2 regions of the Rhodococcus sp. NPDC059179 genome follow, and region 1 is predicted to be linked to the other one. Evidence: riboswitches for the same ligand, from Rfam matches in the RefSeq annotation. Region 1 holds a riboswitch; the other holds the start of a gene.
The links. A riboswitch is a leader RNA that binds a small molecule or an ion and turns the genes downstream of it on or off. The one in region 1 is predicted to bind cobalamin.
Positions count from the first base shown of each region.

Region 2: another riboswitch for cobalamin. It lies ahead of ACFXMV_RS07265 (ABC transporter substrate-binding protein); the one in region 1 lies ahead of ACFXMV_RS04900 (CbtB domain-containing protein).

Region 1 is NZ_JBHZBV010000001.1:1,039,452-1,046,584, forward strand. It holds gene ACFXMV_RS04875 (MFS transporter) at 1-101, shown strand, start outside; gene ACFXMV_RS04880 (OsmC family protein) at 199-636, shown strand; gene ACFXMV_RS04885 (DsbA family protein) at 733-1,419, shown strand; gene ACFXMV_RS04890 (hypothetical protein) at 1,416-1,865, opposite strand; gene ACFXMV_RS04895 (CbtA family protein) at 2,029-2,829, opposite strand; gene ACFXMV_RS04900 (CbtB domain-containing protein) at 2,820-3,014, opposite strand; cobalamin riboswitch at 3,040-3,169, opposite strand; partial or broken gene ACFXMV_RS04905 (glycosyltransferase) at 3,288-3,648, shown strand; gene ACFXMV_RS04910 (alpha/beta hydrolase) at 3,695-4,792, opposite strand; gene mhuD (mycobilin-forming heme oxygenase MhuD) at 4,841-5,158, opposite strand; gene ACFXMV_RS04920 (MarR family winged helix-turn-helix transcriptional regulator) at 5,184-5,576, opposite strand; gene ACFXMV_RS04925 (RNA-guided endonuclease InsQ/TnpB family protein) at 5,683-6,837, shown strand; gene ACFXMV_RS04930 (MFS transporter) at 6,978-7,133, shown strand, end outside.
Region 2 is NZ_JBHZBV010000002.1:492,635-499,767, forward strand. It holds gene ACFXMV_RS07255 (ABC transporter ATP-binding protein) at 1-656, opposite strand, end outside; gene ACFXMV_RS07260 (FecCD family ABC transporter permease) at 653-1,633, opposite strand; gene ACFXMV_RS07265 (ABC transporter substrate-binding protein) at 1,705-2,709, opposite strand; cobalamin riboswitch at 2,818-2,968, opposite strand; gene ACFXMV_RS07270 (TIGR02611 family protein) at 2,959-3,336, opposite strand; tRNA gene ACFXMV_RS07275 (tRNA-Val) at 3,501-3,572, opposite strand; tRNA gene ACFXMV_RS07280 (tRNA-Gly) at 3,837-3,908, shown strand; tRNA gene ACFXMV_RS07285 (tRNA-Cys) at 3,933-4,003, shown strand; tRNA gene ACFXMV_RS07290 (tRNA-Val) at 4,005-4,076, shown strand; tRNA gene ACFXMV_RS07295 (tRNA-Gly) at 4,158-4,229, shown strand; tRNA gene ACFXMV_RS07300 (tRNA-Val) at 4,259-4,333, shown strand; gene ACFXMV_RS07305 (metallophosphoesterase) at 4,506-5,567, shown strand; gene ACFXMV_RS07310 (DUF2784 domain-containing protein) at 5,601-5,987, shown strand; gene ACFXMV_RS07315 (alpha/beta hydrolase fold domain-containing protein) at 5,971-6,894, opposite strand; gene ACFXMV_RS07320 (GH1 family beta-glucosidase) at 6,891-7,133, opposite strand, start outside.

The DNA.
Region 1 (7,133 bases):
TGGTCGGGGCCGCGCTGGTCTTCTTCGCCTTCCCGAAGCGCGACGAGGAACGAATCCTGTTGGCGCGCTATCACGAAACGGACAACGTGGCGGAGCAGTAGCCGCCCGCGACCGGTCTCCCGGATTCGGGTGGTCCCGGCCGCGATCGCGGGGAACACTGGTCCCTGGCCGAACTCATGCCCGACGGAAGGAACCCCCATGCCCACACGCACTTCCCGCACCGCCTGGAACGGAACCCTGCAGGACGGATCGGGCCAGGTCGAACTCAGCAGTTCCGGTGCGGGCACGTTCGAGGTCTCGTTCCCCAAGCGCGCCGCCGAGGACGCAGACGGGACCACGAGCCCGGAGGAGTTGATCGCCGCGGCGCACTCGTCCTGCTACGCCATGCAACTCTCTGCGCTGATCGGAGAGGCGGGCGGTACCCCGCAGAGCCTGGAGATCACCGCGGACGTCACGCTCGGCCCCGACGATCCCGGATTCAAGCTGACCGGGATCACGCTCACCGTTCGAGGCGAGGTCGACGGGCTCGACGCGGACGGGTTCGCGAAGGTGGCCAAGGCCGCGAAGGAGACCTGCCCGGTGAGCAAGGCCCTGACCGGGGTCCCGATCACCCTCGACGCCGCGCTGATCACCTAGGACCCAGGAACAGAAACGGGAAGGTGGACGTTTCAACTATCTGTGAGCCTCGAAACGAACACCCAGCCCGAATCCGTCACCGAGCCCGCCGTGGTGATGGAGGTGTGGTCGGACATCGCCTGCCCGTGGTGCTACATCGGAAAGCGACGCTTCGCGGCGGCGCTCGAGCAGTTCGAGCACCGCGACCGGGTGCAGGTGGTGTGGCGTTCCTACCAGCTGGCCCCCGAGACGCCGGTCGGCGCAAGGGCCAGCGAGCTCGAGGCGCTGGCCGAACACAAGGGCCTGCCCACCGATCAGATCAGGCAGATGTTCGCGCACGTGGCGTCCACCGCGTCCGCCGACGGACTCGCGATGGACTTCGACACCGTGATCGCCGCGAACACCTTCGACGCGCACCGGCTGGTCCACCTGGCAGGCGAGCGCGGCGAGGAGGTCATGGAGGCCCTGTTCCGTGCCCACTTCACCGACGGCCGGGTGGTGGACGACCGCGAGGAACTCGTCGCGATCGCCGCCGAGACCGGGCTGGACGCGTCCGCGATCCGCGCGGAGCTCGACGGGGACGCCGCGGCAGAGCGGGTGCGGGCTGACATCGAGGAGGCGCGTCTGCTCGGCGTGACCGGCGTGCCGTTCTTCGCCGCCAACCGGGCGATCGGCGTCTCGGGCGCGCAGCCCGTCGAGGTGTTCACCCAGCTGCTCGAGCAGGCCTACGCGCAGTCCGGCGCGATCGTCTCGCTCGGCGGCGACGACAACGCGAGCTGCGCCGACGACTCCTGCGCGGTCTAACGACCGAAGTGCCGTCGGGCGTCGGCTCCCAGCAGCAGCGCGAGCCCGGCGACCACCGCGATCAGGTGGACGGTCCGGGCCGCAGCGATGACGATCGCCGCGACCGTGACGTCTGCGGCGTCGAATCCGTTCGCCGACAACAGCCAGGCCGCCGGTTCGACGACCAGCGACCCGATCCCCACCGTCCCGAGGCCGATCAGCAGGGTCAGCCGGGCGGGATTCGATCCGCGCCGCATCGCGACGGCGAGCGCGAGCACCGCGCCGTAGACCGCCAGCCGGATCGCGCCCTGTGCTCCGACGGCCGCGGGACTCGCGTCGGCGCCCTCCAACACGCGGGCCGCCTGGGCGATCGCCTCGACGACCCCGGCGAGCAAGGCGACGCAGAGCAGGGTGAACGAGAGTTCCACCTGACGGGGAGGGCGGGTGCGGACTTCGGCGGCGGTCATGGCTGCGAGCCTGCCGCCCCGGCGCCGAGTCGCGCATCACCCCGTGGCGTGAATCCGGGCTCCCCCCACGGTATTAGCCCGCCGCCGATACTCCCGAATGTCACATTGGTTCAACTCAGTCGAACCAATGTGACATTCGGGAGGTCGAGCGGCGCTGTGGCCTCTAGCGCGCCGTGAGTGAATCCGCCTGCGAGGTCAGCCGGTTCGACCGCTCCGTGAGGAACGCGAACCCGAGGCCGAGCGCCAGCCACAGCGTGGCTTGGATCGTCAGCGACGAGATCCGGAAGTCCCACAGCAGGCTGGCCGGGAAGTCCGGGCCGACCTCGTCGATGTCCGGGAGCGCCAGGTATCCGATGCCGACGACCGCCAGGAAGGCGAGCAGTGGCGCCGCGATCCGGACGGTCAGGAACTCGTTCGCCGCCAGGACCTTCGCCACGTACGCGGCGATCGCCACCGCCGCGAGACCGAGCACCACCGTGGCGAGCCAGAGCAGGGTGCGGTTGTTGATGGTCTCCGGATCGCCGACCGCGGGTGGATTCGCCGGGTATTTGAAGAACGGCACCGCCTCGACAGCAAGCCAGCCGAGGCCGGCGAGCGCGAGGGCGAGGATCGGGCCGGACAGGCCGCTGACGCGCCGTGCGTAGTACGCGACCGCGGCAAACAGGGCACCGAGGGCCAGGCCCGCGAGGGTGGTCGCGAGGAACAGGCCGAACCGCTGCCCGTCGCGACTGACCAGCGGTTCCTCGGAGTCTCCGTGCGAATGCCCGCCGGTCGCGGCCTCGGTCGTGCCTGCGTCGTGCCCGTGCGCCTCCGTCGGGGCCGCCGCCGACTCCTCGATCGCGATGGCCGCGTCGATGTGCGGTTCACCGATCACGAACGCGACGGCTCCTGCGAGCAGGCCGGCGACGAAGCCGGCCAGCAGGCCGCGGATGAGGAGGTTCTTGAAGGTTCCGGTCAGTGGCACGGCAGGCCCAGCAGGTGGCGACCGTCATGCATCAGTTCGTGCATGTACATGCCGGTGCGCGAGACCGCACCCTGATCGAAACCGACCAGGTAGAGGGTCAGCATCGCGAGCAGGACCACGCCCGCGATGATCATCGCGATGCCGACCGAATCGGTCGCCGTGCTGGGGGTGTGTACGAGTGCCATTGGTTCCTCCTGGGATTCCGCGTCCCCTAAAAGCCCATGCGATGGCCCCGGTATCTGGCTGTCGAGGGTGTGCCTCGAACACAGTGGCGCGACCGCTCCGGACTCTCACCGGATTCCCGTCAACCATCGCTATTACCAGCGCACTGTCGCACTGACACGACGGTGGTGTCAATGCGTCGGCGCGTCCCGGCCGGCCGAGACGTTCGCGCGCACTTCATCGGGCGGGCGGCGAGAGTTGACGTGACCGTTGCGCCGACAGTGATCGATGGGTCGGTGCGAATAGTGCAGCTGGCCAACTTCTACGGTCCCCGATCGGGCGGGCTGCGGACCGCGCTGCACAACTGGGGCGCCGGCTACTGCGACCGCGGGCACGAGGTGGTCCTGGTCGTCCCCGGCGAGCGTGACGCGGAGGAGGTGATGGCGAGCGGGGTCCTGCGGATCACGCTGGCGGCGCTTCCGCTACGCGCGGCCGTCACAACGGCTGTTGCTGCACTGCGGACGGTTGTCGGTGGAGAAGCAGGTCGATCGCAGCATCGACGCGGTCCGCTCTCTCGTGGCGCAGGGTCAGGACATCCGGCTGGTGATCGCGGGAGACGGACCCAGGCGAGAGGCCTTGCGGCACACGGCGAGGGGGTCGGCCGGTGCCCGCCGCGAATCGGCGCGGCTGCGGGCCGAGCAGTTCAGCTGGTCGGCGTCGGTTGACGGGATGCTGTCGGTGCTGGCGGGGAACTGACCGCGGGGGTGGTCAGGGCCCGTCGCAGCGCGGCCGCGACCCGGCCCATCGCCTCGGGACCCGAACGGCCGACCCCCACCATGTTCGCGAAGGAGTGGATCAGCCCGGGCTCGCGGACGTGTTGCACGTCGACCCCGGCCTCGCGGAGCTTCGCGGCGTAGGCGTCGCCCTCGTCGCGCAACGGGTCGAACCCTGCGGTCACCACGTAGGCCGGTGGCAGACCGGCAAGATCGCCGTAGATCGGGGATAGCAGCGGGTCCGTCCGATCCGCCCCGGCGGGCACGTAGCTGTTCTCGGCGAGGTCCATGAAGCGTTTGGTGAGGATGAATCCCGTCGCGAAGGTCGACCGGCTTGGCCGCTTCACGGCGAAATCCACCGCGGGATAGACCAGCAGCTGGAATGCAGGCGGGACCCCGACCTCCCCGCGCGCCGCGCGCTGGGCCAGCACCGCGGAGAGGTTTCCGCCCGCGCTGTCGCCGCCGACGGCGATGCGGTCCGGGTCGATGCCAAGGGCGGCCGCGTTGGCTGTCACGAACGAGTACGCGGCCTCGACGTCGTCGACCGCGGCGGGGAAGGGTGCCTCGGGGGCGAGTCGGTAGTCGACGGCGACGACACGGACGCCCGCCCGTTCCGCGAGAAATCGGCACACCGCGTCGTGGCTGTCGAGGTCGCCGTAGATCCAGCCGCCGCCGTGGACGTAGAACAGGGCGGGCGACGCCGTGGTCAGGCCGCGAGGGGTGTAGAACCGCAGCCGGAGCGGGCCGCCGGGGCCGTCGATGTCCAGATCGGTGACCGCGCCGATCGGCAGGTCCCCGCCGACGGCCTTGGAGCCGCTCACAAGGGCGCGACGACCGCCCGGGATCGGGCGCTCCTCGATGGGCGTGCCCTCGACCTTCTGCAGCTTGAGGATCAGCTGCATCTCGGCGTCGAGGGTGTTGCCGTCGACCACCACGGGTCGGCCCGCCGCGCGCCGGAGGATGCCCGCGGGCATCGACAGCAGTGCCTGCAGGGTGCGCCGTTTCACCGAGTCGATCGCCGATGTCATGCAGGCAAATCTATCCGCCGGGCCGAGGTCCGGGTGGCGGTTTGAAGCTCAGGCGTCCTTGGCGGCGGCGACCACGTCGAGCACGACCTCGAACTCGAGCAGGGAGGAGCCGGACGCCACCGGCTTCGCGCGCTCGCCCGAATGCGCGGCCCGGGCCGGGCCGTCGGCCCACGCCTTGAAGGCCTCCTCGGATTCCCACTGCGTCACGACGAAGTAGCGCTCGTCGCCCTTGACGGGGCGGAGCAACTGGAAGCCGAGGAAGCCGGGGGAGTTCTCGACCGCGTGCGCGCGGTTCGCGAAGCGCTTCTCCAGCTCGGGGCCTGCGCCCTCGGGGACCTCGATTGCATTGATCTTCACGACTGCCATGCGGGCGAGCGTACTCCGCTCGGGGTCAGGCGCCGGCGCTGTCGGGCTCGGCGAGATGTTCGGCCAGCACGGCCAATTGGATCTTGCCGGCGTCGGCGTGGACATCACGGCCGGCGTCGGTGACGTCGACGAACACGCCGCGACGGTCGGACTCGCACAGGGACCGCGTGACCAGGCCCGCCTTCTCCAGACGCGCCACGCTCCGCGAGAGGGCGCTCGGGCTCAGGTACATGTCCGCGGCGAGCTCCTGCATCCGCGGGTGCTTGCAGGTGACGCTCATCAGGCGGTCGAGGGTCTCGAAGTCGCTCATGCTCAGGCCGTGCGCGCTCTGCATCTGGCGATCGAGGTCGCACGCGATCCCGTTGTACCGGTCCAGCAGCGCTCGCCAGGTGCCACGGAGCTCCGATTCTGTCGTCATTACGTGTTTGGCGCGGCTCCTTCGTTCATGGGGGAGAGGCAGCGCCATCCTCCTATCTCAGTTTTGTCGGGAAAGTTTGTCGGTGGCTGTAGCTACGTTGTCTGCTGTGGACGAGGTAGTGCGCTTCACCTATCGGCTGCGGCCGGGTGCGGTAGCGCAGCGTGCTTTGACTGCCGAGTGGCATCGGTGCCGGTTCCTGTGGAACGAGGCTGTCCACCAGCAGAAGTCGGGTGCCAAGCCGACATTCGGCAAGTTGAGCAGATTGCTCACCGCGGCTCGCTCGCGCAGTGGGTGGTTGCGGGGCGGGTCGCAGGTCGCGCAGCAGCAGATGTTGCGTGGCTACGCCCGCGCCCTCGACCAGTCGTTCACGGTGAAGGGGCGTGGGCGGCCGGCGTTCAAACCCAGGAAGAAGACGTTGCCGTCGTTGGAGTACACGCGGCGGGGGTTCAGTCTCCGTGACGGTCGGTTGGTCCTGCCGAAGGGTGTCAGTGTTCCGGTGGTGTGGTCGCGGGAGTTGCCGTCCGATCCGTCCAGCGTGCGGATCTATCAGGATTCGCTCGGGTACTGGTATGCATCGTTCGTCGTCCGCCGCGCAGTTCCGCCCGCTCCCGAGGCCGAGGGTGGGATCGGTGTCGACTGGGGTGTGAGCGCGACGGCCACGACCACCGACGCCGAGTTTGATCTGCCGTATCTCGGGCACCGCAAGCGGTGCGCCGGCGAACTCGCCAAGGCGCAACGAAAGATGGCCCGCCGCCACAGCGGGAAGCGTGGCCCACGGTCCCGTGGCTACGACCGTGCGAAACGGGAAGCGGCGAAGCTGCGCAAGAAAGCCGCCCGTCAGACCCAACACGACAGCCGGGTGTGGGCCAAACGGGTGGTCGACCGGCATGGCCTGATCGCGGTGGAGGACTTCAAGCCCAGATTCCTGGCGAAGTCGACGATGGCGCGCAAAGCTGCGGACGCGGCTATCGGCGGGGCGAAGCGGGAGCTGATCGAGCGCGGCACGCGGGCTGGCCGAACGGTGGTGTTGGTGCAGCCCGCCTACACGAGCATGACGTGTTCGAGTTGCTTCGCGAGAGCCAAGCAGCGACTCGGACTCGCGCAACGAACCTTCCGATGCCATGCCTGCGGTCACACCGACGACAGGGACCGGAACGCTGCCAGAGTGATTCTGGCTGTGGCAGAACGCGGCCACACTCGCGTTGACGACGTCAGACAATCGGATCACCGCCTTCCGGTGGGTGGTTCGGTTGCGGTCTGAGCTGGGAATCTCCTGCCAACAGGAAAGGAGAAGTGTTAAGGCCGCATCCTAGTCGCGGCCGATTGATTGATGCAAGCGAATTAAATGTTAACGAAATTAGTGCTTGCGCATTGATTGCACATGCACATACAGTCCTCGACGTGACTATCACCGAAACCACTCCGAACCTCACCGCCTCGCCGGGTTCGACCGCTCCTGCCGCCGGGCAGGCATGGACGGCCCGCCTCTGGGGGATCCTCGCGGTGCTGTGCGTCGTGATGTTCCTCGACGGGCTCGACGTCTCGATGGTGGGTGTC
Region 2 (7,133 bases), on a different contig from region 1:
ACGATCACGCCGCCCGACACGACGGCGATACGGTCGCAGTACTCGACGGCGAGTCGGAGGTCGTGCAGCGTCACCACCACCGCGATCCCGTCCGCCGCCAGGCTCACCAGCAGGTTCATCACGGTGAGCTGATGCTTGAGGTCGAGATGGTTGGTCGGCTCGTCGAGCAGCAACACCCGGGGTTCCTGCGCCAGTGCCCGCGCGATCGACATCCGCTGCCGTTCGCCGCCGGACAACTCCTTGACGTCGCGACCTGCCAGGCCCTCGAGTCCGACCTGCGCGAGCACCCGGTCCACGACGGCTCGATCCGTGCCGCCCGCGCTCTGCAGCCAACCCAGGTGCGCCGCCCTGCCGAGCTGGACCGATTCGCGGACGGTGAGCCCACCGGACGGGGGCGGCTCCTGGGCGCTGGCCGCGAGTTGCCGCGCCACCGCGCGTCGGGAGAGCGAGGAGAGTTCCGCCCCTGCCAACGTGATCCGGCCCGCGCTCGGGGACAACGCCCGGTAGCAGCAGCGCAGCACGGTGGTCTTGCCGCTGCCGTTGGGGCCGACCAGGGCGAGGACCTCGCCCGCCCTGGCCTCGAGGTCGACTCCGGAGAGCACCTCGCGCCTGCCGAGCTCGGCTCGGACCTGCTGGATCTGCAACGGCGCGTTCACGATTGGGTCCCCCTGTACTGCCGGTACAACATGGCGATGAAGATGGGGGCACCCACGAGCGCCGTCACCACCCCGACCGGCAGCTCCGTCCCGGAACTGACCGCCCTGGCGGCGAGATCGGCCAGCACCAGCGTCACCGCCCCCAGCAGGGCCGCGACCGGCAGCAGCCGGACCGCACTGACACCGACCAGGAACCCCGCCACGTGCGGGACCAGCAGACCGACGAAACCGATTCCCCCCGAGACGGCCACCGCGGCGCCCGCCAGCACCGAGACCCCGAGCAGGGTGAGGACCCGGAATCGCCGAACGTTCATGCCGAGCGCCGTCGCGCCGTCGTCGCCCGCGTGCAGCAGGTTCAGCCGTCGGGCGGAGAACCCCGCCACGGTGCCGACCACGGCGAGGGTGACCGCGGGATAGATCAGGCTCGACCAGCGGGCGTCACCGAAACCGCCTGCGAGCCAGCGGAGCACCGCGGACAGCTGGTGCTCGTCGGCGATGACGAGGAGCACGAACATGGTCAGCGCGGAGAAGACCTGCGCGAGCGCGACACCGACGAGGATGACCCCGGTGACGTTCTGGTAGCGACCGCCGATCACCAGCGCGGCGAACAGCGGCACCATCGCACCGAGAAACGCCGCCAGCGGGGTCGTGAACACGCCCGCCAGGCCCGCACCGATCCCGAGCACGGTGACCAGCACCACCCCGAAGCCTGCACCGGCGGACACGCCGAGCAGATAGGGGTCCGCGAGCGGATTGCGCGTGACCGCCTGGGCGAGCGCGCCGCCGACCGCGAGGGCGGCCCCGACGACCGCCGCGGTGAGCGCCCGCGGCAGCCGGGAGTCGATCACGATCCGCTCACGCGCCTCGGACCACCAGGACACGAAGACCCCGCCGCTGAGCCGGTGCCCGACGATCGCCCACACGTCGCCGACCGGTATCCGGACCGAACCGAACGAGACGGCGAGGGCGATCGACATCAGCAGGGCCGCGACGAGCCCGGCCAGGAGCAACGGCAGCGTCAGCCGGGGTTCGACGCGGACCGCGGTCGTCATCCCTTGCCGCCGAACACATCAGGGTGCAACGCCCTGGCGATCGTCTCGACCGAGGTGACCATCCGCGGGCTCTCGAAGAAGTCGTCGAGCGGCACCACGATGATCCGGTCGTTGCGGACCGCGGGCGTCGCCGACGCGATGGGCTGGCTGCGCAGGTACGCCAGCTTCTGCGCCACGGGAGCGTTGCCGTAGTCGAGCACGACAATGGCCTCCGGTGCGCGCTCACCGACCGTCTCCCACGTCGTCGTCGTGTAGGGCTTGCGACCCTCGGACGTGATGTTTCTGGCACCGGCGTACTCGGCGATGAGATTGCCGATCCCCACCCCGCCGATCGACAGCGGTTCCGCCTCGCCGCCGTCGTAGAAGAACGTGGGTACCGGCTGGGCGCCAGCTGCGGCGAGGGCCGACCGGACCCGTTCGAGGGGCTCGGTGACGCGACCGGTGAGCGCCGCGGCCTCCGTTTGAGCGCCGAGCAGCTCACCGAGCTGAGCGAAGTCGTTCTCCAGCAAGCCGATCGACGGGAAGCCGTTACCGCAATACTCGGAGAACAGGAACGTCGCGATGCCCTCCTTCTCCAGCTCGTCCCTGTCGCGCCCCTCCTTGGGGTCGAAGGCGCTGCGCATCCCGCCGACGACGAGATCGGGTTCGAGATCGCGAATCTGTTCGGCCGAGGGGTACTCCCTGGCAAGGCTCGGGATCTTCCGGAACTGTTCCGCGGTCTCCGGCAACGGGTTCGACTCGCCGTACCCCATTCCGACGATCCGGTCACCGACGCCCATCAGGATGAGCGTCTCGGTGACGTGGTCGTTCATGGAGACGATCCGTTGCGGCGGTGCGTCGAACGTGGCGGGGCGCTCACAGTTGGTGATGTGCACGGGTTGCGCGAAGGCCGAGGCCTCCGCACGCTCGGCGCCGGCGTCACCCTTTGAGCAGCCGGTGAGCGCGAGGGTGAGAACGAGTGCGACCGAAGCGATTCCGCGTCGCTTACAGGTGGGATTCAAGGCAGACCTCTGGTTCTTGGGTCGCCGAAGACGGTTCCAGCGCGAAGGGCCCCGCGCAATGTCGGGTGCCGCCCCACTGGACTTTCCGTTTCGTAGACCACGACGAATGGGAGTCTCATGACGATCGGCAGGTAATCGGGCTTGTCGCGTATGCGATCTACCGTTGCGGGTCAGCGCCGGATTTTGACCGGACTTCCCCTGCGCGAAGGTCAGTAGTGCTCCTGCAGTATGCACGAGCACCGGCGGAGCTCAGAGCGGGCTCTCCAGCAACGGGTGCTCGATGCCGATCCAGCCGCCGATCAGCCCGAGAGTGCCGAGCACCCACAGGGTTCCGATCACGATGGCGAACGTCAGGAACGCGGACAGCGCCTTGACCACCACCGACTGGCGGGCGAACCAGGCCATGAACCGGTCGTAGCGCTCCCGGGCGAACCGCAGCAGCCGGTGCGCCCAGGCGAACTCCGAGGCGAGAATGCCGAGCCCGGCGAACACGATCAGCCAGCCCGGGCCCGGATACGGGATCGCGATGATGCCGACGGCGAGGACGAGACCACCGATCACTCCGACGCAGATCCGGTAGGCCAGGTTCAGTCCGGGACTGCCCGCGATGCGTCGCCGCAGGCGCATCCATCGATTCTCAGTCGTCGGCACGCGGCCAACACTACCGAGGGCCGGCCCCAGGCGCCGGAGGCCGAACCACTGCCCGCCAGGCCTCGACGGCCAGAAGCCCCACACACACAGGCACAAGAAAAAGGGCCGCCGCGAAACTCTCGCGACGACCCTTGTCTTTGTGGTCCCGGCTGGGATCGAACCAGCGACCTTCCGCGTGTGAAGCGGACGCTCTCCCACTGAGCCACGGGACCTCAGCCGCGCGCTGAACTCTCGCGGCCGGACGGGATGGAACATTAACACGACTTCCGCGGAAGTGAAAAACCGCCTATGTACCCGCCCCCGCCGCCCGCTGCGCCTGGCCTGCGAGCGACTCGAGAAGGCCCTCCGGCCCAGGCAAAGCCCACCACCCGATCGACGTTTCCGCCACTGAGCTGGCGATTTGTGACTACACACCCCGTGGGCTAATGTTTCATCTCGCACCACGGAGGCAGCAACGCAGCCCCCGGAAGTGCAATGCGGATGTAGCGCAGTGGTAGCGCATCACCTTGCCAAGGTGAGGGTCGCGGGTTCGAATCCCGTCATCCGCTCTCGAGGTTGGACTCGACCTTGACGGTGGAGTGGCCGAGTGGTGAGGCAACGGCCTGCAAAGCCGTGCACACGGGTTCGATTCCCGTCTCCACCTCGCGCGATTAGCTCAGCGGGAGAGCGCTTCCCTGACACGGAAGAGGTCACTGGTTCAATCCCAGTATCGCGCACGAAGAAAAGGCACCCGGTCGGGTGCCTTTTCTGTTCGCACTCTCGGACCTGCACAATGGGTCCGGAAGGGCATGCACAATGCGGATGTAGCGCAGTGGTAGCGCATCACCTTGCCAAGGTGAGGGTCGCGGGTTCGAATCCCGTCATCCGCTCGAGATAGGCCGGACAGATCCGGCATCCCGCGCGATTAGCTCAGCGGGAGAGCGCTTCCCTGACACGGAAGAGGTCACTGGTTCAATCCCAGTATCGCGCACCAAATCGAAAGCCCCGGCCGGGTAGGCCGGGGCTTTCGTCGTATCGGGGCAGCGGCGCACACCCAGGCTGAACACCGGATGAACTCCGTCTCGGGTCCGGCATGTCGAGTTGAACGCCTGTCCACAGTCGGGTTTGCTTCTGCGGATCCCGTACCGATACGACCCCGAGGACCCGTGATGGAGTTCAACCGCATCGATCGCCGTCGGTTCCTGGCCGGCGCTGCCGCCGCGGCCGCCGCCGCTCCACTGGCCGCAACGGCGCCGTCGGCCGCGGCCGCAGCCACGGACAGGTTCGCCTTCCCCACCGGCCCCGACCTGCGGGTGCTGATCACCGGCGACGCGGGGACCGGAACCAAGGCGCAATGGGCGGTGGCCGACGCGATCCGGGACCTGCATCGCCGAGAACCCCTGTCGATGGCGCTCGGGCTCGGCGACAACATCTACGAACTCGGGCCAAACGGCGATCAGGACTTCCAGTTCGCCACGAAGTTCGAGGACCCCAACCACGGACTCGACTTCCCATGGGTGATGGCCCTGGGAAACCACGACAACAGCGCGATCTTCCCCGGCGACGGCGGCTGGTTGCTGCGCGGCGACGACGAGGTCGCCTACCACCGGCGGTCCCGGCGGTGGTGGATGCCGTCCCGCTACTACTCGGTCCGCGTGCCCGAGCAGAACCCGGTCGTCGAGTTCTTCGTCCTCGACCTGAACCCGCTCGCCGCCTACCTGCCGCCGGTGCTCGCACCCTACTGGGCGCCGGACGGGCAGTTCATGAACGAACAACGCGCGTGGCTGGATGCGGCGATCGCCTCCTCGCCTGCGAAGTGGAAGGTCGCGTGCACCCACCACCCCTACCTGAGCAACGGCTCCCACGGCGACGCGGGCGAGTACGACGGGATCCCATTCGAACCCATGAACGGCATGCACGCGAAGCGGTTCTACGAGGAGCACGTCGTCGGGCGGTGCCAGTTCATCCTCTCGGGACACGATCACGCGCTTCAGGTCCTCGAACCGACCCTCGAGTCGAAGGGCACCCGTCAGATCGTCTCCGGCGCCGCAGGGAAGAACAGCCACGGCAAGGCCGGTAAACACGGCGATCGCCGCAACCTCTTCCAGAACTTCACCGATGTCGGGTTCATGGTGATGGACCTCTCGGCCGAGCGCGCCGCGATCCGCGTGTACACGGTCGACATCCCGACGGCGCGGGCGAAGCAGGTGTTCGACCGGCGCTTGTAGCCTTCCGGATCGGCGCCGAGGGACAATGACGACATGGTCTTTCGGGTACTGGCCGAGGCGACGATGACCGTGCACTTCGCGTTCCTGGTGTATGTCATCGCGGGTGGGTTCCTGGCCTGGCGCTGGCCCCGGATGATCTGGCCGCATCTGATCCTCGCGGGCTGGGGCTTCTCCACCATTGCGTTCGGGCTCGACTGCCCGCTCACCCACATCGAGAACTGGGCCAGGCGCGAAGCGGGCGAGCAGGGTCTGAGCACCGGCTTCATCGACACCTACCTGACCGGCGTCGTCTATCCGGAGCGCTACACCTCGCAGCTGCAGGCACTCGCCGGGCTCGTCGTCCTCGCCTCCTGGACCGGTTACGTCGTCCGCCGGAGGCGACCGCGCCGGGCCCGGGTCCAGATCACCGCGCCGAGCTGACCGCTGCCCGCGGGTCGATGACGGCGCGCAGGGTCCGGCGCGCGATCCGGCCCTCCGGGGTCGGCAGCAGCGGGTAGACGTGCAGCATTCCCGGCTCCTCGTGGAACTCGAACCCGGTGTTGCCGAGCGCCATTCGTTCGCGCAGCCGCCGCGCGTCGGCGTTGAGGATGTCGCGGGTGCCGGTGAAGACCGTGACGTGCCCCAGGTCGTCGAGGTCGGCCTCGATCGGACTCACCCTGGAGTCCGCGGGGTCCAGCGCGCCGCGATAGGCGTCACCGGCGACCCGCAGCCCGTCGGGACACAGCCACGGGTCCTGCGGGGCGAGGACCGAGATCGCGGGGTCGCTGACGGTGATGTCGAGCCAGGGCGAGATGAGCACCGTGCGTCGCGGCGGCGCCAGCGTGCGCTCCCGCAGCGCCACCGCGACGGCCAGCGCCATACCCCCGCCCGCGGAATCACCGAGCAGACAGAACCGATCGGCGCCGCGCTCCGCGATCAGCACCTCGGCGAGGTCGGCGGCCGCCGGGACCACCGCGTCCGCGGTCGACACCGGGGCCAGCGGGTAGATCGGGACGACGACCTCCACCGGCAAGGACCGGGCCATGGCGGCGACCAACTGCCAGTGCTGACGGGTGATCTCCCGAAAATAGGACCCACCGTGCAGGTACAGCACGCTGTCCAGATCCCGCCGTGACGCCCCGTGTGCGGCAAGCGAGTACACCGGCCAACCGGCGGCCGAGCGTTCCAACCGGATGTCGACCCGCCGATCGAGGCCACGAGGCGGACTGAACGAACGTGGCCGCAACGCCCGGCCTGCCATCTCCCGGCGGGTGGCCACGGCGCCAACCCGCCTGCTACCCCGCAGGGCCAGCGCGGCGGGCATCAACCGGTTCGCCAGGCTGGTCATCGGTTCGCGGCCGCGTGTCCGGCGATCAGGTCGCGGTACCAGAAATAAGAGTCCTTCGGGGTGCGGGCCAGGGTCTCGTAGTCGATGTGGACCAGACCGAACCGCTCCTTGTAGCCCGCCGCCCATTCGAAGTTGTCGAAGATGGACCAGGCGAAGTAGCCCCGCACGTCGACACCGTCCTCGATCGCCTCCCGCACGGCGTGCAGGTGCTCCCGGTGGTAGTCGATCCGGCGCTGGTC